Regions from separate parts of the Lysinibacillus sp. S1 genome, predicted to be linked through region 4. Evidence: a T-box and tRNA genes for the amino acid it is inferred to sense, from the RefSeq annotation. Region 4 holds a T-box; the other regions hold tRNA genes.
What was found. The T-box of region 4 lies ahead of ileS (isoleucine--tRNA ligase). A T-box ahead of a tRNA ligase gene usually reads a tRNA of that ligase, here a tRNA-Ile.
Positions count from the first base shown of each region.

Region 1 (5,337 bases), 2.1 Mb from region 4:
CTGATGTTGCGGCTCGTTATATTATCATGCCACAAGAAGTTCCAGTAGGCGTCATGACTGCTATGATTGGCACACCATTCTTTATTTACCTTGCGCGAAAAGGTGGAAAAAAATAATGAAACATGTAAAAACAATTCGTTTACTTCAACAAAAAATTTCATTTTTAATAGATGTACAAGCTATAAAAAAATTAACAGTGATTTGCATACTAACTCTTGCCGTTTTCTTTCTTAGTGCATCATTTGGTGATTCATTCATCAATCCATTTAAAGTTTTACAAGCTTTTTTTGGTTACGGCTCAGATTTTGATCAACTGATTATTATTGATTTTCGAATGCCTCGAATTTTCATGGCCTTGTTTGCTGGAATGGCATTAGCCGTCGCAGGTGCAGTTTTACAAGGAATCATTAAAAATCCACTTGCCTCACCTGATATAATCGGCATATCTGCTGGTGGTGGGGCAGCGGTTGTTGGTTTCTTAGCCATTTTCAGTGATTCTAATCACTCTTTAACAGTTAGTATAGAGTGGTTGCCATTAGCAGGATTCATAGGGGCTACTATCGTCGGATGTATAGTCTACCTATTTGCTTGGAAAGATGGTGTCACACCAAATCGTCTTGTCTTAATCGGTATTAGCGTGTCGGCATTCATGCAAGCAATTACTACAATGTTAATGATTATCGGCCCAATTTATCAAGCAAGTGAAGCGAATAAATGGATTACGGGTAGTGTCAAAAGTTCGGATTGGGATCAAGTACAAATCGTTGTTCCATTGATTATTGTACTTCTACTTATCACCTTTTTTATTACTCGGCAGTTAAATGTTCAAGAATTAGGTGATGATACAGCATCAAGCCTAGGGCAACCTGTTCAAAAAACACGCCTTTACTTAATTCTATTATGTTCCAGTTTAGTAGCGAGTGCCATAGCATTTGCTGGTGCTATTGGGTTTGTAGGATTAATGGCTCCTCATATTGCACGACGCATTGTTGGTTCATCGTTCGGTGTACTTATTCCAGCATCCGCTGCAATTGGTGCATTGCTTGTAATGGTTGCAGATATTATAGGTCGTACAGCATTTAGCCCATTAGAAGTACCCGCAGGCGTCTTTACTGCTGCTATCGGTGCTCCTTACTTTATTTATTTATTATTTAGAAACCCTAAAAAATAAAGGAGTCTATACTACATGACTGAATCTTTATTAACCAAATCTCTAACATTAAGTTATGGTGATTTCAATATTATCGAAGATCTCAATTTATCTATTCCTTTGAATGAAATTACTGTATTAATCGGAGCGAATGGCTGTGGTAAATCCACACTCTTACGCTCCATTGCTCGATTATTAAAACCTAAAAAAGGCTCCGTTTTATTAGACGGTGAGGATATTTTTAAATTATCAACAAAACAAGTGGCTAAAAACCTCTCTATTCTTCCTCAATCTCCTGTTGCACCAGAAGGCTTAACTGTCCTACAACTTGTGAAACAAGGTCGCTATCCTTACCAAAGTTGGCGACAACAGTGGACTGAAAAAGATGAAGAAATCGTTTTAAACGCTTTAAAAGCTACAGGTACCGAGCATTTACAAGATAGACCAGTAGATGAGCTATCAGGGGGACAACGTCAACGTGCTTGGATAGCTATGACGCTTGCTCAAGATACAGATATCATTCTTTTAGACGAGCCTACGACATACTTAGATTTAACTCATCAAATAGACGTTTTAGATTTACTATTCGAATTGAACCAACAGCAAAAGAGAACTATTGTTATGGTACTACATGATATTAATCTTGCTTGTCGCTATGCCGATCATATTATTACAGTGCGTGACCGTGGTGTCTATCGTCAAGGGAAACCAGAAGAAATTATGACCACTGATTTAGTTAATCATGTGTTTGAACTTGATTGCCAAATGACGACAGATCCAATCTTTGGTACACCTCTTTGCATCCCATATGGAAAAGGACGAAAAATTTAATCACTAATTTAAAAAACAACAAGCCTACACAGTTTAATCATTCTGTGTAGGCTTTCATTTATTATAGCTATGTTATAAATCTAAATATCAAGTAAATTAAAAAGTGCAGTAGATGTAAATTCATCTACTGCACTTAGTATGACCCGTACGGGATTCGAACCCGTGTTACCGCCGTGAAAGGGCGGTGTCTTAACCACTTGACCAACGGGCCCATGGCGGAGAAGGAGGGATTTGAACCCTCGCGCCGGTTACCCGACCTACACCCTTAGCAGGGGCGCCTCTTCAGCCTCTTGAGTACTTCCCCAAAATAAAAATGGCTCCGAAGGCAGGACTCGAACCTGCGACAACCTGATTAACAGTCAGGTGCTACTACCAACTGAGCTACTTCGGAATAATGGTGGGCCTAAATGGACTCGAACCATCGACCTCACGCTTATCAGGCGTGCGCTCTAACCAGCTGAGCTATAGGCCCTTGGAGCGGGTGATGGGAATCGAACCCACGACATCAGCTTGGAAGGCTGAGGTTTTACCATTAAACTACACCCGCATAAATGGTGGGTCAGGACGGAATCGAACCGCCGACACTTAGAGCTTCAATCTAATGCTCTACCAACTGAGCTACTGACCCATTTCGTCCATGCTAAGCTTGCTCACTTTTTTGCTTCTCATGACTTTTATTTTAAAAATGGCGGTCCCGACCGGGATCGAACCGGCGATCTCCTGCGTGACAGGCAGGCATGTTAACCGCTACACCACGGGACCTTTTGGTTGCGGGGGCCGGATTTGAACCAACGACCTTCGGGTTATGAGCCCGACGAGCTACCACTGCTCCACCCCGCGATAATTTTATGTTGTTTCGAGTTTTTAAAGCACCATTTATAAAAATTTAAAACTGGAGGAGGTAGAGGGATTCGAACCCCCGCGCGGTGTTACCCGCCTGTCGGTTTTCAAGACCGATCCCTTCAGCCAGACTTGGGTATACCTCCGTTACAATATATAAATGGTGGACCTTGCAGGACTCGAACCTGCGACCGGACGGTTATGAGCCGTCTGCTCTAACCAACTGAGCTAAAGGTCCTTTAAGATGGCGGCAGAGGGGATCGAACCCCCGACCTTACGGGTATGAACCGTACGCTCTAGCCAGCTGAGCTACGCCGCCAGGATCTTTATACTGGTTAATTTACTTATGGTGGAGCCTAGCGGGATCGAACCGCTGACCTCCTGCGTGCAAGGCAGGCGCTCTCCCAGCTGAGCTAAGGCCCCATAATTTTTTGGAAATGGTCGGGAAGACAGGATTCGAACCTGCGACCCCTTGGTCCCAAACCAAGTGCTCTACCAAGCTGAGCTACTTCCCGTTGTTCTTTTGGCGCGCCCGACAGGAGTCGAACCCATAACCTTCTGATCCGTAGTCAGACGCTCTATCCAATTGAGCTACGGGCGCATTTAAAATGGTGCCGAGGACCGGAATCGAACCGGTACGGTAGTCACCTACCGCAGGATTTTAAGTCCTGTGCGTCTGCCAGTTCCGCCACCCCGGCACATTTGGAGCGGAAGACGAGGTTCGAACTCGCGACCCCCACCTTGGCAAGGTGGTGTTCTACCACTGAACTACTTCCGCATGTGCATAAGCTTTTTTATCTGGCAATGAAAATAATGGTGCGGGTGAAGGGAGTCGAACCCCCACGCCTTGCGGCGCTAGATCCTAAGTCTAGTGCGTCTGCCAATTCCGCCACACCCGCTTATTATTATTTATAAATGGTGAGCCATGAAGGACTCGAACCTTCGACCCTCTGATTAAAAGTCAGATGCTCTACCAACTGAGCTAATGGCTCGAAAAAATGGTGCCGGCTATAGGAATCGAACCCACGACCTACTGATTACAAGTCAGTTGCTCTACCTGCTGAGCTAAACCGGCATATGGTGGAGGATGACGGGCTCGAACCGCCGACCCTCTGCTTGTAAGGCAGATGCTCTCCCAGCTGAGCTAATCCTCCTGGGTATTATGCCTAGCGACGTCCTACTCTCACAGGGGGAAGCCCCCAACTACCATCGGCGCTAAAGAGCTTAACTTCCGTGTTCGGTATGGGAACGGGTGTGACCTCTTTGCCATCATCACTAGACTTTGTTATGTATCTTGTTTTGAAGTTGTTTACCTGTCCTTCAAGACAAGAATTATTGTATAACGTTTTCTAACATTGTGCAATACTTTTTTATAAAAAAAAGAAATTATTACTTTTTAAAGATATTTTTGTTAAGTAAGAGAAAATATTGCCCTGCAAAATATTATAGCAATTGTTGGTTCAAAAGAAAACAATTATTTTATTTGGCCGATATTATTAACTTATAATCTATTTCACTACAAGTGAAGAATATAGATAATCCTTCACTCGTCTTTTCGTTAAATATTTGAAAGCTCTATTTTTAATTTTACAATATCCTCAAGTTTAGTGGAAGGACCAAAAGATATTCTAAAAAATTGGCGTGCCGCTTCCAAAGAGAACCCCATTGATAGAATAGCCTTTGTTCCCGATTCACTATGAATATCACATGCACTACCTGTAGAGATACAGATTCCCGCCTCATTTAACTTTAAAAGAACATATTGTCCCTCTACTTTTTCCATCATTACCCCACAAATATTAGGTAGTTGCTGTTTACACTCAACGAGCTGACATTTTTCAGGTAAATTATTTTCAAAATAATTTCTTAGCGTTTCATAATGTTGCAATTCATATTGATAGTTTTCAATTGCCGCGGCAAAGGCCACGATTGCAGGAGTATCTAATGTCCCCCCTCTAAGACCCCTCTCATGTGTCAAACCTGGTGTTAATGCAGGTACTCTGATTGCAGGGTTCAGATATATAGCACCACAGCCCTTTGGTCCGCCTATTTTATGAGCCGAGATGGTAATCGCATCTGCCCCTTTTGGTATAGCTAGTTTGCCAAATGATTGTACACAATCAACATGACAGAATATATTTGATTTTCTTGCCATCTTTACGATTTTCTCTACAGGCTGGATTGAACCAATTTCAGAATTGACATGTTGAATGGTAATCAAAGCAGTCTCTTCCCGGATTGCTTGTTGCAATTGCCCCAGATCAACACAACCATCCTTCTGCAAAGGTAATTTTGTTACAGTAAAGCCCTTTTTCTCAAGTGTATTCAAAGCCGCATGCACTGACGTATGCTCAGCTTGAGATGAAATAATGTGTTTTCCTTTTTTTGAGGCTAGCGCTAACGACAAGATGGCTATGAGATTTCCTTCTGTTCCACTACCCGTAAAAATTACGCCATCACTAGTTACACCTAGGGCTTGGGCTACAACCTCCCTTGATTGCTGGACAAAATAAAAA
Region 1 covers NZ_CP173154.1:3,816,495-3,821,831, reverse strand. Annotated here, with positions in the region: gene ACHZEU_RS19185 (iron ABC transporter permease) at 1-116, shown strand, start outside; gene ACHZEU_RS19180 (iron ABC transporter permease) at 116-1,171, shown strand; gene ACHZEU_RS19175 (ABC transporter ATP-binding protein) at 1,187-1,981, shown strand; tRNA gene ACHZEU_RS19170 (tRNA-Glu) at 2,121-2,192, opposite strand; tRNA gene ACHZEU_RS19165 (tRNA-Ser) at 2,195-2,285, opposite strand; tRNA gene ACHZEU_RS19160 (tRNA-Asn) at 2,296-2,372, opposite strand; tRNA gene ACHZEU_RS19155 (tRNA-Ile) at 2,377-2,453, opposite strand; tRNA gene ACHZEU_RS19150 (tRNA-Gly) at 2,455-2,528, opposite strand; tRNA gene ACHZEU_RS19145 (tRNA-Phe) at 2,534-2,609, opposite strand; tRNA gene ACHZEU_RS19140 (tRNA-Asp) at 2,668-2,743, opposite strand; tRNA gene ACHZEU_RS19135 (tRNA-Met) at 2,747-2,821, opposite strand; tRNA gene ACHZEU_RS19130 (tRNA-Ser) at 2,875-2,967, opposite strand; tRNA gene ACHZEU_RS19125 (tRNA-Ile) at 2,983-3,059, opposite strand; tRNA gene ACHZEU_RS19120 (tRNA-Met) at 3,067-3,140, opposite strand; tRNA gene ACHZEU_RS19115 (tRNA-Ala) at 3,169-3,244, opposite strand; tRNA gene ACHZEU_RS19110 (tRNA-Pro) at 3,260-3,336, opposite strand; tRNA gene ACHZEU_RS19105 (tRNA-Arg) at 3,346-3,422, opposite strand; tRNA gene ACHZEU_RS19100 (tRNA-Leu) at 3,431-3,519, opposite strand; tRNA gene ACHZEU_RS19095 (tRNA-Gly) at 3,525-3,599, opposite strand; tRNA gene ACHZEU_RS19090 (tRNA-Leu) at 3,636-3,720, opposite strand; tRNA gene ACHZEU_RS19085 (tRNA-Lys) at 3,738-3,813, opposite strand; tRNA gene ACHZEU_RS19080 (tRNA-Thr) at 3,821-3,896, opposite strand; tRNA gene ACHZEU_RS19075 (tRNA-Val) at 3,900-3,975, opposite strand; rRNA gene rrf (5S ribosomal RNA) at 3,986-4,101, opposite strand; gene ACHZEU_RS19065 (cysteine desulfurase family protein) at 4,380-5,337, opposite strand, start outside.
Region 1: it has a tRNA-Ile gene. The T-box ahead of ileS (isoleucine--tRNA ligase) is inferred to sense a tRNA for this amino acid. The anticodon was not compared.

Region 2 (5,337 bases), 2.1 Mb from region 4:
ATATTGATGACTTGCAGCATTTTGTAAAGCAACTACCCTCCTTGCAATCACTTATTCAAGTTAATTTAAAGGGTCTAGAACTAGCTGAGTTGGAATTATTTATGATGCATGTAGTCGCCACATTAATGGCACATGCAGCAATTACGCGAACGGAAACAAGAGGAGCTCATATTCGGAAGGATAAATCCGAAATGAAATCACAATGGGCAAGCCGATGGATTATTTTTTCGCAAGGACAAATGAAAGTGAGGAACTCATTGTATGAATATCATCAAACTTGAGGAAATGCTCAAGCAATTTTTTAATGAGGATTTAGGAGATGGAGATTTATCGAGTGAATTTATCTTTTCAGCCGAACAACAGGGAGCTTTTTCTTTTTACGCGAAAGAAAGCGGAATTTTTTGTGGGGCTAACATTATTGAGCATGGCTTTCTCTTACTCGATCGATCAATCGAAGTCAACCTTCATACAAAAGATGGAGAGATGGTGAAGTCAGGTGATGTACTCGCTGTGATTAAAGGTCCCTTACAAAAATTATTAATCGGTGAGCGTGTCATTTTAAATCTTATTCAACGTATGTCTGCTATTGCAACGGCTGCCCATCTTGCCGTTCAAGAAACAGTAGGTACTCACGCAAAAATATGTGATACGCGTAAAACACTACCAGGACTGCGTATGCTAGATAAATATGCTGTTCGAATTGGTGGTGCTTTTAATCATCGTAATGGCCTGTATGACGCAATTATGCTAAAGGATAATCATATTGCCTTTGCTGGTAGCATTACAAAGGCAGTTCAGACCGCTAGAGCGAAAGTCGGTCATACCGTAAAAATTGAAGTTGAAATTGAAACAAAAGAACAATTAGAAGAAGCTATCAACGCAGGAGCAGATATTATTATGTTTGATAACCGTAGCCCAGAAGAAATCCGTGCATGGCTTCCCATTGTTCCTCCCACTATTGCGACTGAAGCATCTGGGGGCATCACACTTGAAAATTTAAAGGCTTATGCCCAAACGGGTATTCAATGGATTTCACTTGGCTCCTTAACACATTCAGTTAAAGCTTTTGATATTAGTGCACTCGTTCAAATGAAAGGAGATCATTCCCTTGTCCATCACTAGTTTATTACAACAGACGACATTACTCCCAGAGCATTATCGGGCACTATCTGTAAAGGAAATGGAATCTCGTATTTTATCAATAAAGAAAAAATTAGGTCCTAAATTATTTATTCCTGGCCACCATTATCAAAAAGATGAAGTCATTCAATTTGCAGATGCAACTGGGGATTCTTTACAGTTAGCTCAATTATCCGCAGCAAATAAGGAAGCTGAACACATCGTATTTTGCGGTGTACATTTTATGGCAGAAACTGCTGATATGCTGACAACGAAACAGCAACATGTCTATTTACCAGATATGCGCGCTGGTTGTTCAATGGCTGATATGGCTGATATTTATCAAACTGAACAAGCATGGCCAATTCTTCAAGAACTCTTTGGTGATACGATTATTCCTCTAACCTATGTTAACTCAACTGCGGCTATTAAAGCCTTTACTGGAAGACATGGTGGTGCTTGTGTCACTTCATCGAATGCAAAGGAACTTGTTCAATGGGCTTTTACCCAAAAACAGCGTATCTTCTTTTTACCTGACCAACATTTAGGAAGAAATACTGCCTATGATTTAGGTATACCTCTTGAAAATATGGCTGTTTGGAATCCGCATAAGAACTTGCTCGAAACAAAAGAGCCACTTGAAAATATCCAGGTTATTCTTTGGAAGGGTCACTGCTCTGTGCACGAAGGTTTTACTGTTCAACATACAGAGGTTATTCGCAAAGAACACCCGACTATGAGGATAATTGTTCACCCTGAGTGCAGCCGTGAAGTGGTTGCAGCGGCTGATGATGCAGGCTCCACAAAATACATTATTGATACAATCAATCGAGCTCCAAGCGGATCTGCATGGGCAATTGGAACAGAAATGAACCTTGTCAATCGCATTATTAAGCAGCATCCTGATAAACATATTGTCTCCTTAAACGAAAACTTTTGTCCTTGTTTAACAATGAATCGAATTGACCTTCCACATTTGTTATGGAGCTTAGAAAATATTGAGCAAGGTCAACCTCATAACCGTATACAAGTAGATGAACATACTACCGCTGAAGCACTTAGTTCACTTGAAAGAATGCTAGCCAGAGGATAAATAGTTAAAACTTTTTAAACAGAAAGGTTGAAGATATAACCTTTCTGTTTTTGTTGACATAACGCCTACTTCTAATAGTGCTAATGGCTTCCATTTGCGCCCCGCTTTGCTATAATTGACACGACTTTATGCTCCATGATACTGTCAATTTGGAGGTGATACTAAATGGCTTTTCAATCGAAAAATATCTTTATCAATTTACCAGTAAAAGATCTAAACAAATCTATCAGTTTTTTTAAGGAATTAGGTTTTGAGTTCAATCAACAATTCAGTGATGAAACAACAGCCTCAATGATTATTAGCGAAAATATCTTCGTATTAATAATGGTTGAAGAACGATTTAAAGGATTTAGTAAAAAAGAAGTTACAGATACTACTACTTCTGCAGAAGCAATCTTATGTCTCTCTGCTGAAAACCGAGAACAAGTAGATCAATTAGTGAATAAGGCACTTGCCTCTGGTGGTAAACCTTATAGTGAACCACAAGATCACGGATTTATGTATGGTTGGGGTTTTCAAGATGTAGATGGGCATATCTGGGAAGTAGTTTATATGGATGAAAATGCATTGAATCAAGAGTAAATTTTGTATCTATGAATATCAAAAAACAGTAGATGCAATTGCATCTACTGTTTTTAGTATGACCCGTACGGGATTCGAACCCGTGTTACCGCCGTGAAAGGGCGGTGTCTTAACCACTTGACCAACGGGCCCATGGCGGAGAAGGAGGGATTTGAACCCTCGCGCCGGTTACCCGACCTACACCCTTAGCAGGGGCGCCTCTTCAGCCTCTTGAGTACTTCCCCAAAATAAAAATGGCTCCGAAGGCAGGACTCGAACCTGCGACAACCTGATTAACAGTCAGGTGCTACTACCAACTGAGCTACTTCGGAATAATGGTGGGCCTAAATGGACTCGAACCATCGACCTCACGCTTATCAGGCGTGCGCTCTAACCAGCTGAGCTATAGGCCCTTGGAGCGGGTGATGGGAATCGAACCCACGACATCAGCTTGGAAGGCTGAGGTTTTACCATTAAACTACACCCGCATAAATGGTGGGTCAGGACGGAATCGAACCGCCGACACTTAGAGCTTCAATCTAATGCTCTACCAACTGAGCTACTGACCCATTTCGTCCATGCTAAGCTTGCTCACTTTTTTGCTTCTCATGACTTTTATCTTTAAAAATGGCGGTCCCGACCGGGATCGAACCGGCGATCTCCTGCGTGACAGGCAGGCATGTTAACCGCTACACCACGGGACCTTTTGGTTGCGGGGGCCGGATTTGAACCAACGACCTTCGGGTTATGAGCCCGACGAGCTACCACTGCTCCACCCCGCGATAATTTTATGTTGTTTCGAGTTTTTAAAGCACCATTTATAAAAATTTAAAACTGGAGGAGGTAGAGGGATTCGAACCCCCGCGCGGTGTTACCCGCCTGTCGGTTTTCAAGACCGATCCCTTCAGCCAGACTTGGGTATACCTCCGTTACAATATATAAATGGTGGACCTTGCAGGACTCGAACCTGCGACCGGACGGTTATGAGCCGTCTGCTCTAACCAACTGAGCTAAAGGTCCTTTAAGATGGCGGCAGAGGGGATCGAACCCCCGACCTTACGGGTATGAACCGTACGCTCTAGCCAGCTGAGCTACGCCGCCAGGATCTTTATACTGGTTAATTTACTTATGGTGGAGCCTAGCGGGATCGAACCGCTGACCTCCTGCGTGCAAGGCAGGCGCTCTCCCAGCTGAGCTAAGGCCCCATAATCTTTTTGGAAATGGTCGGGAAGACAGGATTCGAACCTGCGACCCCTTGGTCCCAAACCAAGTGCTCTACCAAGCTGAGCTACTTCCCGTTGTTCTTTTGGCGCGCCCGACAGGAGTCGAACCCATAACCTTCTGATCCGTAGTCAGACGCTCTATCCAATTGAGCTACGGGCGCATTTAAAATGGTGCCGAGGACCGGAATCGAACCGGTACGGTAGTCACCTACCGCAGGATTTTAAGTCCTGTGCGTCTGCCAGTTCCGCCACCCCGGCACATTTGGAGCGGAAGACGAGGTTCGAACTCGCGACCCCCACCTTGGCAAGGTGGTGTTCTACCACTGAACTACTTCCGCATGTGCATAAGCTTTTTTATCTGGCAATGAAAATAATGGTGCGGGTGAAGGGAGTCGAACCCCCACGCCTTGCGGCGCTAGATCCTAAGTCTAGTGCGTCTGCCAATTCCGCCACACCCGCTTATTATTATTTATAAATGGTGAGCCATGAAGGACTCGAACCTTCGACCCTCTGATTAAAAGTCAGATGCTCTACCAACTGAGCTAATGGCTCGAAAAAATGGTGCCGGCTATAGGAATCGAACCCACGACCTACTGATTACAAGTCAGTTGCTCTACCTGCTGAGCTAAACCGGCATATGGTGGAGGATGACGGGCTCGAACCGCCGACCCTCTGCTTGTAAGGCAGATGCTCTCCCAGCTGAGCTAATCCTCCTGGGTATTATGCCTAGCGACGTCCTACTCTCACAGGGGGAAGCCCCCAACTACCATCGGCGCTAAAGAGCTTAACTTCCGTGTTCGGTATGGGAACGGGTGTGACCACTTTGCCATCAGCAGAAGCCTATTGTTAAGCTTCCATACACTTCGTACTAATGTATCTAAAAGCTCTCTTTATAGAAAGAGTTGTTCTTTCAAAACTGGATAAACGGCGCATTGAATGTTTCAAACTTTTTGGTTAAGTCCTCGATCGATTAGTATTCGTCAGCTCCATGTGTCACCACACTTCCACCTCGAACCTATCTACCTCATCGTCTTTGAGGGATCTTACTTACTTGCGTAATGGGAAATCTCATCTTGAGGGGGGCTTCATGCTTAGATGCTTTCAGCACTTATCCCGTCCACACATAGCTACCCAGCGATGCCTTTGGCAAGACAACTGGTACACCAGCGGTGTGTCCATCCCGGTCCTCTCGTACTAAGGACAGCTCCTCTCAAATTTCCTACGCCCACGACGGATAGGGACCGAACTGTCTCACGACGTTCTGAACCCAGCTCGCGTACCGCTTTAATGGGCGAACAGCCCAACCCTTGGGACCGACTACAGCCCCAGGATGCGATGAGC
Region 2 covers NZ_CP173154.1:3,809,663-3,814,999, reverse strand. Annotated here, with positions in the region: gene nadB (L-aspartate oxidase) at 1-281, shown strand, start outside; gene nadC (carboxylating nicotinate-nucleotide diphosphorylase) at 262-1,122, shown strand; gene nadA (quinolinate synthase NadA) at 1,109-2,212, shown strand; gene ACHZEU_RS19045 (VOC family protein) at 2,378-2,794, shown strand; tRNA gene ACHZEU_RS19040 (tRNA-Glu) at 2,854-2,925, opposite strand; tRNA gene ACHZEU_RS19035 (tRNA-Ser) at 2,928-3,018, opposite strand; tRNA gene ACHZEU_RS19030 (tRNA-Asn) at 3,029-3,105, opposite strand; tRNA gene ACHZEU_RS19025 (tRNA-Ile) at 3,110-3,186, opposite strand; tRNA gene ACHZEU_RS19020 (tRNA-Gly) at 3,188-3,261, opposite strand; tRNA gene ACHZEU_RS19015 (tRNA-Phe) at 3,267-3,342, opposite strand; tRNA gene ACHZEU_RS19010 (tRNA-Asp) at 3,402-3,477, opposite strand; tRNA gene ACHZEU_RS19005 (tRNA-Met) at 3,481-3,555, opposite strand; tRNA gene ACHZEU_RS19000 (tRNA-Ser) at 3,609-3,701, opposite strand; tRNA gene ACHZEU_RS18995 (tRNA-Ile) at 3,717-3,793, opposite strand; tRNA gene ACHZEU_RS18990 (tRNA-Met) at 3,801-3,874, opposite strand; tRNA gene ACHZEU_RS18985 (tRNA-Ala) at 3,903-3,978, opposite strand; tRNA gene ACHZEU_RS18980 (tRNA-Pro) at 3,995-4,071, opposite strand; tRNA gene ACHZEU_RS18975 (tRNA-Arg) at 4,081-4,157, opposite strand; tRNA gene ACHZEU_RS18970 (tRNA-Leu) at 4,166-4,254, opposite strand; tRNA gene ACHZEU_RS18965 (tRNA-Gly) at 4,260-4,334, opposite strand; tRNA gene ACHZEU_RS18960 (tRNA-Leu) at 4,371-4,455, opposite strand; tRNA gene ACHZEU_RS18955 (tRNA-Lys) at 4,473-4,548, opposite strand; tRNA gene ACHZEU_RS18950 (tRNA-Thr) at 4,556-4,631, opposite strand; tRNA gene ACHZEU_RS18945 (tRNA-Val) at 4,635-4,710, opposite strand; rRNA gene rrf (5S ribosomal RNA) at 4,721-4,836, opposite strand; rRNA gene ACHZEU_RS18935 (23S ribosomal RNA) at 4,947-5,337, opposite strand, start outside.
Region 2: it has a tRNA-Ile gene. The T-box ahead of ileS (isoleucine--tRNA ligase) is inferred to sense a tRNA for this amino acid. The anticodon was not compared.

Region 3 (5,337 bases), 730 kb from region 4:
GCAGGTTACCCGCGACAGGACGGAAAGACCCCGTGGAGCTTTACTGTAGCCTGATATTGAATTTTGGTACAACTTGTACAGGATAGGTAGGAGCCAGAGATCTCGGAGCGCCAGCTTCGAAGGAGGCGTCGGTGGGATACTACCCTGGTTGTATTGAAATTCTAACCCATGCCCCTTAGCGGGGCAGGAGACAGTGTCAGGCGGACAGTTTGACTGGGGCGGTCGCCTCCTAAAAGGTAACGGAGGCGCCCAAAGGTTCCCTCAGAATGGTTGGAAATCATTCGTAGAGTGTAAAGGCACAAGGGAGCTTGACTGCGAGACCTACAAGTCGAGCAGGGTCGAAAGACGGGCTTAGTGATCCGGTGGTTCCGCATGGAAGGGCCATCGCTCAACGGATAAAAGCTACCCCGGGGATAACAGGCTTATCTCCCCCAAGAGTCCACATCGACGGGGAGGTTTGGCACCTCGATGTCGGCTCATCGCATCCTGGGGCTGTAGTCGGTCCCAAGGGTTGGGCTGTTCGCCCATTAAAGCGGTACGCGAGCTGGGTTCAGAACGTCGTGAGACAGTTCGGTCCCTATCCGTCGTGGGCGTAGGAAATTTGAGAGGAGCTGTCCTTAGTACGAGAGGACCGGGATGGACACACCGCTGGTGTACCAGTTGTCTTGCCAAAGGCATCGCTGGGTAGCTATGTGTGGACGGGATAAGTGCTGAAAGCATCTAAGCATGAAGCCCCCCTCAAGATGAGATTTCCCATTACGCAAGTAAGTAAGATCCCTCAAAGACGATGAGGTAGATAGGTTCGAGGTGGAAGTGTGGTGACACATGGAGCTGACGAATACTAATCGATCGAGGACTTAACCAAAAAAGTTTGAAACATTCAATGTATCGTTTATCTAGTTTTGAAAGAATAAGTCTTTCAGCTGAATAAGTGAAGTGATGATGGCAAAGAGGTCACACCCGTTCCCATACCGAACACGGAAGTTAAGCTCTTTAGCGCCGATGGTAGTTGGGGGCTTCCCCCTGTGAGAGTAGGACGTCGCTTCGCTTATTTTTTGTGGAGGATTAGCTCAGCTGGGAGAGCACCTGCCTTACAAGCAGGGGGTCGGCGGTTCGAGCCCGTCATCCTCCACCATTTTGGTCCCGTGGTGTAGCGGTTAACATGCCTGCCTGTCACGCAGGAGATCGCCGGTTCGATCCCGGTCGGGACCGCCATTATTATTGCCGGTGTAGCTCAGTTGGTAGAGCAACTGACTTGTAATCAGTAGGTCGTGGGTTCGACTCCTATCGCCGGCACCATTCCCTTGGAGGGGTAGCGAAGTGGCTAAACGCGGCGGACTGTAAATCCGCTCCTTAGGGTTCGGCGGTTCGAATCCGTCCCCCTCCACCATTTTAGGGGCATAGTTCAACGGTAGAATAGAGGTCTCCAAAACCTTTGGTGTGGGTTCGATTCCTACTGCCCCTGCCAGGTATTGAGGTACTCGTTCATAATACAGCTAATATAATCTATATAGTGGCGATTGTGGCGAAGTGGTTAACGCATCGGATTGTGGTTCCGACATTCGTGGGTTCGATTCCCATCAGTCGCCCCATTTTAAAATTGGGGTATAGCCAAGCGGTAAGGCAACGGATTTTGATTCCGTCATGCCTAGGTTCGAATCCTAGTACCCCAGCCATTTTTAATTTCACGAGCCATTAGCTCAGTTGGTAGAGCATCTGACTTTTAATCAGAGGGTCGAAGGTTCGAGTCCTTCATGGCTCATCATTTTTTAATTAACATGCGCCCGTAGCTCAATTGGATAGAGCGTCTGACTACGGATCAGAAGGTTATGGGTTCGACTCCTGTCGGGCGCGCCAATAAAATCATGTTTACGGAATGTAGCTCAGCTTGGTAGAGCACTTGGTTTGGGACCAAGGGGTCGTAGGTTCGAATCCTGTCATTCCGACCATCTTTCATGATAAATGGGGCCTTAGCTCAGCTGGGAGAGCGCCTGCCTTGCACGCAGGAGGTCAGCGGTTCGATCCCGCTAGGCTCCACCATTGTAATATTTTTGGAGGTATACCCAAGTCTGGCTGAAGGGATCGGTCTTGAAAACCGACAGGCGGGTAACACCGCGCGGGGGTTCGAATCCCTCTACCTCCTCCATTTTTCGGGTCAGTAGCTCAGTTGGTAGAGCATTAGATTGAAGCTCTAAGTGTCGGCGGTTCGATTCCGTCCTGACCCACCATTATTGCGGGTGTAGTTTAATGGTAAAACCTCAGCCTTCCAAGCTGATGTCGTGAGTTCGATTCTCATCACCCGCTCCAAAATGGGCCTATAGCTCAGCTGGTTAGAGCGCACGCCTGATAAGCGTGAGGTCGATGGTTCGAGTCCATTTAGGCCCATATTATTCCGAAGTAGCTCAGTTGGTAGTAGCACCTGACTGTTAATCAGGTTGTCGCAGGTTCGAGTCCTGCCTTCGGAGCCACGGCCCGTTGGTCAAGTGGTTAAGACACCGCCCTTTCACGGCGGTAACACGGGTTCGAATCCCGTACGGGTCATCAAGCATGTAGCACAGATGTGTGTTACATGCTTTTTTCTATTCTCCTGTTCTTTAAACGATAAAAGATAATGCAATAGCAGAAAAAGACCTATTTGCAAGGTGAGGGACTGAATTTAATTCCCCTAGCATCTTACTATGGGCATCCTATAAGCCGTTTCACTTACCACGTACACTTCCATGGTCAATACTTTTGTGAAGGCTGCTTGACGACTTCTCTAGTATAGCGATACAGGCGAAATCCTGGCCAGAGAATTTGTGAAACTGGTTCTGCTCTATGCGAAAGCGAAGCAACAGCAGCAAGTAAGTAGCCCAGAACGTATAGCTTTTTCACCATTTACAAAAATTCTATTGATTTCTTTGTTCTACAACCCCCTGAAAAAGGCTACATGACTACTGTAGCCTTTTTATAATAATTAAAATCTTTCTCCCTTACATTCTCTTACGAAAGAGAGTCTATAGAGTAAATATGAACAAACTATTTCATATATAAAATATGTATGTTTTTTCAATTACTATTTTCATGGTGCTTGTTGTTTTGTTCCTCTAATATGAGGATAAGTGGAGGAATCGATATGAATATACAGGAGATACAGCAATTTTTAAGTCTATATCAGACAGAACAAAATGAATCAGAACTTTGGTTAAAGAATAGATTACAGGCAGTTAAGGATGCAGGTAAATATCACCCAACAACAGAGGAGCTAGTTTTTGGCGCACGTGTGGCATGGCGAAATAGCAATAAGTGTATTGGACGTCTGTTTTGGCAGTCACTGCATGTGGTAGATGCACGTGATGTTTTAGATGAAAAGGCTATTTTTCAAAAATTACTAGAACATATTGATTATGCGACAAATCATGGGAAAATTCGTCCAACTATAACAGTGTTTGCTTCAGATAGAGTACGGATTTGGAATCATCAACTAATTCGTTATGCAGGCTATGAAACAGATGCAGGCATTATTGGAGATTCACAGTCCATTAAATTTACAAAAGTGTGTGAGTCGTTAGGATGGAGAGGTAAAGGAACTGATTTTGATGTACTACCACTCGTTATACAGGTAGATAATCGTGCTCCTCAAATGTTTGTAATTCCTGAAGAAAATATAGTAGAGGTCTCAATCCGTCATCCAGAGTCAAACGATGTGGAAAAATTAGGAATGAAGTGGTATGCCGTACCTATTATTTCGAGTATGCGTTTTCAAATGGCTGGAATTGATTTTCAAGCAGCTCCATTTAACGGCTGGTATATGGGAACAGAGATTGGCGCACGAAATTTAGCAGATCATGATCGTTATAATATGTTACCTGCAATTGCAGAGATTTTTAATCTTGATACAACCAAACAAGCGTCTCTTTGGCGTGATCGTGCTTTAGTAGAACTTAATATTGCTGTTCTTCACTCATTTAAAGAAGATGGTGTGAGCATTGTTGATCATCATACAGCAGCTCAGCAGTTTAAATTGTTTGAGGAGGCAGAAAAATCAACAGGAAGAGAAGTTACAGGCAACTGGACATGGTTAATCCCACCACTTTCCCCTGCCACAACTCATATATTCCATAAACCCTATGTAAATATTTATCATACACCAAATTATTTTTATCAAAAACCATGCTATTAGTGTAAAAGAATTGTTTACTTTCGATACTTTTGATGAGAGAGGGCTTACTATGTTAGATCAGCAAATTCCCAATATCCCATGGAGACAATTGACGACACCTTATGGTAGAGGTACAGCCATTCCTAAGCTGATAGAACAGGAGCAATACACACAACTAGCTGAATTAATTGAACATCAAGGTACACTGTGGCAGGTGACACCATGGGTTTTGCTTGTCCTGCTAAAAAAGCTTACTCGTAAAAAATTAGAGGTTGTCTCCTTACAAGAGGTACAGTTATATTTAGCTGTGGCACATGCTATTACCAAGGATTATCTCGACCCAGTCAATACTGTTAAAAATATGCAGGAGCTATTAGACGTCAACTATTTGTGGATAGAAAATGAGGATAATGATGAGCAGGAGTGGGAGAAAGAAACGCCAAAGGGCTATGAGGAGCAAGCTTTTGTAGGCTATTACTATTATAGTTATATGCTTTTACAAGAGGCTGTTCCTATTTTTTCTACTATAACAGCTCATAATAATGAAGCATCAGAATGCCTTGCTGAATTGCTAACATTACTCCGCAACCCGACAATTAAGTAATGTGTAAACACTATAGAAATAGAGCAGATGGAGGAATCAAATCCACCTGCTTTATTTAATTTTAATGCACATATTCATCCTTAGAGGCTCTCATTGAGCAAAAGAAGAGTAACATTGCTACAACGACAAAGAGCCATCCCGCAATATTCCAGCCGCCAAATAAATCATGCAAGTAGCCAAAAAGAATAGGACCAATTGCGGCAAATAAATAACCCAAAGATTGCGCAAAGCCTGATAAATCTGCTGCTTCAAATGCAGTACGAGTCCGGAGAGTGAAGAACATCATTGCTAGGGCGAATGAAGAACCACCTGCTAACCCTAGAAGAACCATCCACAGTACCCCAAGACTTGTCCATTCCATGACAACCCCAACAAAGCCTACTAAATAGAAGGATGTAAACATCAATACAAGTGGGCGTTGAGAAGTCATTTTACCAGCAATAATAGGCACTGCTAAGGCCATTGGTACTTGTGAGAATTGCATGATTGAAAACATCCAGCCAGCTTTATCAGGTGCTAAACCTTGAGCAATATAGATCTCAGGTATCCAAGCTGCTGTTGTGTAGAATAATAAAGATTGTAAACCCATTGC
Region 3 covers NZ_CP173154.1:2,471,229-2,476,565, reverse strand. Annotated here, with positions in the region: rRNA gene ACHZEU_RS12355 (23S ribosomal RNA) at 1-865, shown strand, start outside; rRNA gene rrf (5S ribosomal RNA) at 933-1,048, shown strand; tRNA gene ACHZEU_RS12345 (tRNA-Val) at 1,060-1,135, shown strand; tRNA gene ACHZEU_RS12340 (tRNA-Asp) at 1,140-1,215, shown strand; tRNA gene ACHZEU_RS12335 (tRNA-Thr) at 1,224-1,299, shown strand; tRNA gene ACHZEU_RS12330 (tRNA-Tyr) at 1,307-1,390, shown strand; tRNA gene ACHZEU_RS12325 (tRNA-Trp) at 1,395-1,468, shown strand; tRNA gene ACHZEU_RS12320 (tRNA-His) at 1,517-1,592, shown strand; tRNA gene ACHZEU_RS12315 (tRNA-Gln) at 1,602-1,676, shown strand; tRNA gene ACHZEU_RS12310 (tRNA-Lys) at 1,690-1,762, shown strand; tRNA gene ACHZEU_RS12305 (tRNA-Arg) at 1,781-1,857, shown strand; tRNA gene ACHZEU_RS12300 (tRNA-Pro) at 1,873-1,949, shown strand; tRNA gene ACHZEU_RS12295 (tRNA-Ala) at 1,965-2,040, shown strand; tRNA gene ACHZEU_RS12290 (tRNA-Ser) at 2,054-2,146, shown strand; tRNA gene ACHZEU_RS12285 (tRNA-Phe) at 2,153-2,228, shown strand; tRNA gene ACHZEU_RS12280 (tRNA-Gly) at 2,234-2,307, shown strand; tRNA gene ACHZEU_RS12275 (tRNA-Ile) at 2,312-2,385, shown strand; tRNA gene ACHZEU_RS12270 (tRNA-Asn) at 2,392-2,468, shown strand; tRNA gene ACHZEU_RS12265 (tRNA-Glu) at 2,470-2,541, shown strand; gene ACHZEU_RS12260 (nitric oxide synthase oxygenase) at 3,116-4,162, shown strand; gene ACHZEU_RS12255 (hypothetical protein) at 4,212-4,745, shown strand; gene ACHZEU_RS12250 (MFS transporter) at 4,807-5,337, opposite strand, start outside.
Region 3: it has a tRNA-Ile gene. The T-box ahead of ileS (isoleucine--tRNA ligase) is inferred to sense a tRNA for this amino acid. The anticodon was not compared.

Region 4 (5,337 bases):
GTATCGGTAAAGATATCTTCCTTTGTACGCCAGATAATGTAGAAGTGACTGGTGAAATTACAAACTTTATTTTAGACGATAATTAATAGCGAGGATTGTAGTTTATATGACTTTTTTTATTATACTTGGTTATGTATCATTAGCATTTAAGATTTACTCATTCATGCTAATTGCATATATCTTAATGTCTTGGGTGCCTGCCGCTCAAAATTCAGCAATTGGTCGCATGCTTGAAAAAGTTTGTGAGCCATATTTAGGGATTTTTAGGAAATTCATTCCGCCTCTTGGTATGATTGATATTTCGCCAATTGTGGCCATCTTTATGCTGAATTTTATAGAAAGAGGGCTTTATATAGTCATTCAGAAAATATATTTTATGTTCGCTTAGAAGTAAATCCTCACGTTTTGGTGGGGATTTTTTATTTATTTTAATTTTCTATGCTACTAAAGCGACTAATAAAAAATTTTAAAACAATGACGTCCAAACGTCATTAATTGGGAATACTAAGTTTCCAACTAACAAAGKAAAATGGAACTAYTYAAAGAGGAGACAACAAGATGGAACACTTAATCCAGCATTTTCGAAAAGATGAACAGCCCTTTATTGAACAGGTAATAAGCTGGCAGCGTGAGGTTGAAGATCGTTATGCGCCTAAGCTGACAGATTTTCTTGATCCAAGACAACGTTTTATTGTGACATCGATTATCGGGCAAAATGATACCCTAAAAACTGCATGCACAGGTTTATTTGAAGAGGCGGAGAGGCAGCGTATGCTTATTTTTCCTACTTACTATGAAGCAATAGAAGAAGACTTTCAGTTAGTGGCCTTTACGATTCAATATCCAGTGAAATTTGTCCAATTACGACATCCTGATGTTTTAGGTGCGTTGCTTTCATTAGGTTTAAACCGTGGCAAATTTGGTGATATTCGTGTAAATGATCAGCAGGTGCAATTCGTTGTAGCTCAAGAGGTAGCAGAATATGTTCGGTTACATTTAACAGGTATTGGTAAAGTTAAGGTGCATATTGAGTCTTTAAAAGAAGCGGATTCCCTTATTGTAAATGAGGAAGAATGGTTGGAGGAATCTCATACAGTATCTTCCATGCGCTTAGATGTAATTATTGCGACTGTATTAAATGTATCACGCCAAAAAGCTCAAGCTTTAATTACTGGGAAAAAAGTTCGTGTAAATTGGACAGAAAGAGATACAGTTGCTTTTGAATTACAAGAGGGAGATATTTTATCGATACGTGGAAGTGGTAGGGTGAAAATTATTATGACTGAAGGRCGAACAAAAAAAGATAAAATCCGTCTTCAAGTCGGTCGATTGGCCCAAAAAAGCTGAAAGTGAAGTAAATTTCATTAATTTTTACTGCTAAGTTGTCGGAACAATTGTATAATAGGAATTACGAATGTACATGTAAAGGAGAGAAGGATTGTATGCCATTATCACCTATTGATATACATAATAAGGAGTTTACAAAAGCCTTCAGAGGTTATGCTGAAGWTGAAGTAAATGAATTTTTAGATCAGATTATTAAAGACTATGAAATTCTGCTTCGTGAAAAAAAAGAGGTTGATAAGCAATTAGAGATGGCTTTAGAACAAGCGAGACATTTCAACACCTTAGAAGAAACTTTGCAGAAGTCTATTGTCGTTGCACAAGAAGCGGCTGATGAAGTGAGAAGAAATTCTCAAAAAGAGGCAAAGCTCATTGTAAAAGAAGCTGAAAAAAATGCTGATCGAATTGTCAATGAAGCTTTGACGAAGGCTCGTAAGGTGACGATTGAAATTGATGAGCTTAAAAAGCAATCTAAGGTATTTCGTAATCGTTTCAAGATGCTTGTAGAAGCACAGCTGGATTTACTTAATGCAGATGACTGGGATCATTTGCTGCAATATGATATCGATTTAACAGAAATTCAAGCATCTGTTGAAGAAGCACAGGATTCTGAGGATATTTAACTTTTCTTTTTAATTGCTGTAATTGACAAATGAAACTTGACGCGATTGTTTGAATTTCATATACTTTGTAATAGTAATTATTTTGAACAGATATGCATAAAAGCAGAGACGAAGACAGTATTTGTTAGGCGTTGTTYAGCGATTTGGGGACAGTGAGAGCCCAAACATACAACTAGCATTGAACATCACTTCTGAGCTAAATAACTGAAAAAAGTAGGTTATTTCGTGATGCACGACGTTAAACGTGCTTTTAAGAGGTAGTGCAAATTTTTGTACTACAATTAGGGTGGTACCGCGAGTAGAAGCTTCTCGTCCCTTAGTGGGATTGAGGGCTTTTTTTGTTTGTTTCCGAATCGTTTTAGATAATTTTGCCAATAACTGTCTTATGAGAAAAATGTCTACCTGTTTGTGTAAAATAAAGGAGGAATTTTAATGGTTGAATACAAAGATACTTTATTAATGCCAAAAACAGATTTCCCAATGCGTGGAAATTTACCGGCAAATGAGCCAAAAATGCAAGAAAAATGGAATGGCATGGATATTAACAAATTACAGATGGAGCGTACGGAAGGTCGACCAGAATTTGTTCTACATGATGGTCCTCCCTATGCAAATGGTGATATCCATATAGGCCATGCTCTAAATAAAGTATTGAAGGATATGATTACACGTCATCGCTCCATGACTGGCTACCATGTCAATTATATTCCAGGTTGGGATACACATGGTTTACCAATTGAGCAAGCATTGACTAACAAAGGTGTAAAACGTAAAYAAATGTCAGTAGKAGCATTCCGCCAACTTTGTGAAGAGTATGCTTATGYGCAAAMTMAKAATCAACGTGCKCWATTCCGCKGTCTAGGCATTCGAGGTGATTGGGAAAATCCATATATTACATTAAAGCCTGAGTTTGAAGCTCGTCAAATTGAAGTATTCGGTAAAATGGCGGAAAAAGGTTATATCTATAAAGGGTTAAAGCCGGTTTATTGGTCTCCTTCTTCTGAATCTGCTTTGGCGGAAGCTGAAATTGAATATAAGGACATCAAATCTCCATCCATTTATGTAAGCTTTGCAATTAAGGATGCGAAGGGTGTTGTTCCAGCAGATGCTAAATTTATCATTTGGACAACAACACCATGGACATTACCAGCAAACTTAGGGATTTCTTTGAATCCTGAATVTATCTATGTAGTAGTTGCAGTGGCTAATAAAAAATTCATCATTGCCAAAGAGTTATTAGAGTCAGTGGCAACTACGCTTGGATGGGTAGACTATGAGGTTGTACAAGAAGTAAAAGGAGAGGCATTAGATCGTATTGTAGCACAACATCCATTCTACGATCGTGAATCGCTTATTATGGTAGGTGAACACGTAACTGCTGAAGCGGGTACAGGTTGTGTTCATACAGCCCCAGGGCATGGTGAAGACGATTATCATATTGGTAAACAGTACGGTTTAGGTATTCTTAGCCCTCTTGATAATAGTGGCTGTTATACAGATGAAGCACCTGGCTTTGAAGGCGTGTTTTATAATGATGCGAATAAACTCGTCACAGAAAAACTAAAAGAAGTAGGAGCGTTAGAAAAGCTTGATTTCTTTACGCACTCCTATCCACATGACTGGCGTACGAAAAAGCCTGTTATTTATCGTGCGACACCACAATGGTTTGCATCTGTTGAAGCATTCCGTGGGGAGTTATTAGAGGCTGTAAAAGCAACAGCATTTACACCAGCTTGGGGAGAAACTCGTCTTTATAATATGATTCGTGATCGTGGAGACTGGGTAATTTCACGTCAACGTGCGTGGGGTGTGCCGATTCCGATTTTCTATGCTGAAAATGGTGAACCTATTATTACACCTGAAACAATTAGTCATGTCTCAGCATTATTCCGTGAGAATGGATCAAATATTTGGTTCCAAAAAACAGCAAAAGAGTTATTACCAGAAGGCTTTACACATCCAGGTAGCCCGAACGGCGAATTTACAAAAGAAAATGATATTATGGATGTATGGTTTGATTCCGGTTCATCACACCAAGGTGTACTAGTAGAACGTGGTATGAAATATCCAGCTGATCTCTATTTAGAGGGCTCTGACCAACATCGTGGTTGGTTTAATTCCTCTCTTATTACATCTGTAGCTATTAACGGCTATGCACCATACAAAGGACTTTTAACACATGGTTTTGTACTTGATGGTGAAGGACGTAAAATGAGTAAATCTTTAGGGAATGTGATTATTCCGCAAAAAGTAATGGATCAGTATGGAGCAGACATACTTCGTTTATGGGTTGCTTCTGTTGACTATACAGCAGATGTCCGCATCTCTATGGATATGTTAAAGCAAGTATCTGAAGTGTATCGTAAAATTCGTAATACTTTCCGTTTCTTACACGGCAATATTGCTGATTTCGATCCTACGAAAGATCGTGTAAGTTATGCTGAGCTTCGTGAAATGGATCAATATGTGTATATGCGCTTACAGGATGTCTTAAAAACTGTGCGTGCTGCCTATGATCGCTATGATTTTGCTGCTGTCTATCATGTAGTCAATAATTTCGTTGCTGTAGAGTTATCTTCATTCTATCTTGATATTGCCAAAGACGTAGTCTATATCGAGGGTCATGACAATAAGGATCGTCGTGCGATGCAAACAGTTATTTATGATACATTGATGACATTAGTAAAAATCATGACACCAATTATCCCACATACAACAGATGAAATGTGGTCTTATCTACATGCTCAAGGTATTGTAGAAGAAGTTTCTGTTCAATTAACAGATTTCCCAGAGGTAGATGTTCAAGCGAATTTTGACAGCATACGTACAAAATGGGAAAAAATTATTGATGTACGCGATGATATTTTAAAAGCATTAGAGGAAGCACGTAATGCGAAAACAATTGGTAAATCACTTGAAGCAAAAGTCACTGTCTACGCGAAAGAAGATGTTGTCGCATTATTGAACGATGCCAACATTGACTTTGCACAACTTTCCATCGTTTCAGCTTTTGAGGTAGCTGCCATCGAAGAGGCACCTGCTGAAGCTTTAACACTTGAGCATGTTTCCATTGTTGTTGAGAAGGCTACAGGTGAGAAATGCGAGCGTTGCTGGTCAATTTCTGAAACAGTTGGTTCAAATGAAGCACAACCTACAGTATGTGCTCGCTGTGCAGAAGTTGTAGAAAAGTATTACGTTTAATCTATAAATAACAAGAATCTGCATTTAAATGTAGAGGATGTGCAAGTCTCCTTGATGGAGGCTTGCTTTTTTCATGGAAGTTTTGCAGATTCTTTTCCATTATTTAAATAAAATTTCTGTCGTATTGCGATAGTCTGTTGGAGAGATCCCTACATATTTTTTAAAAGTT
Region 4 covers NZ_CP173154.1:1,737,617-1,742,953, reverse strand. Annotated here, with positions in the region: gene ACHZEU_RS09025 (cell division protein SepF) at 1-86, shown strand, start outside; gene ACHZEU_RS09020 (YggT family protein) at 107-388, shown strand; gene ACHZEU_RS09015 (RNA-binding protein) at 559-1,347, shown strand; gene ACHZEU_RS09010 (DivIVA domain-containing protein) at 1,443-1,967, shown strand; T-box leader at 2,064-2,287, shown strand; gene ileS (isoleucine--tRNA ligase) at 2,400-5,168, shown strand; gene ACHZEU_RS09000 (AraC family transcriptional regulator) at 5,268-5,337, opposite strand, start outside.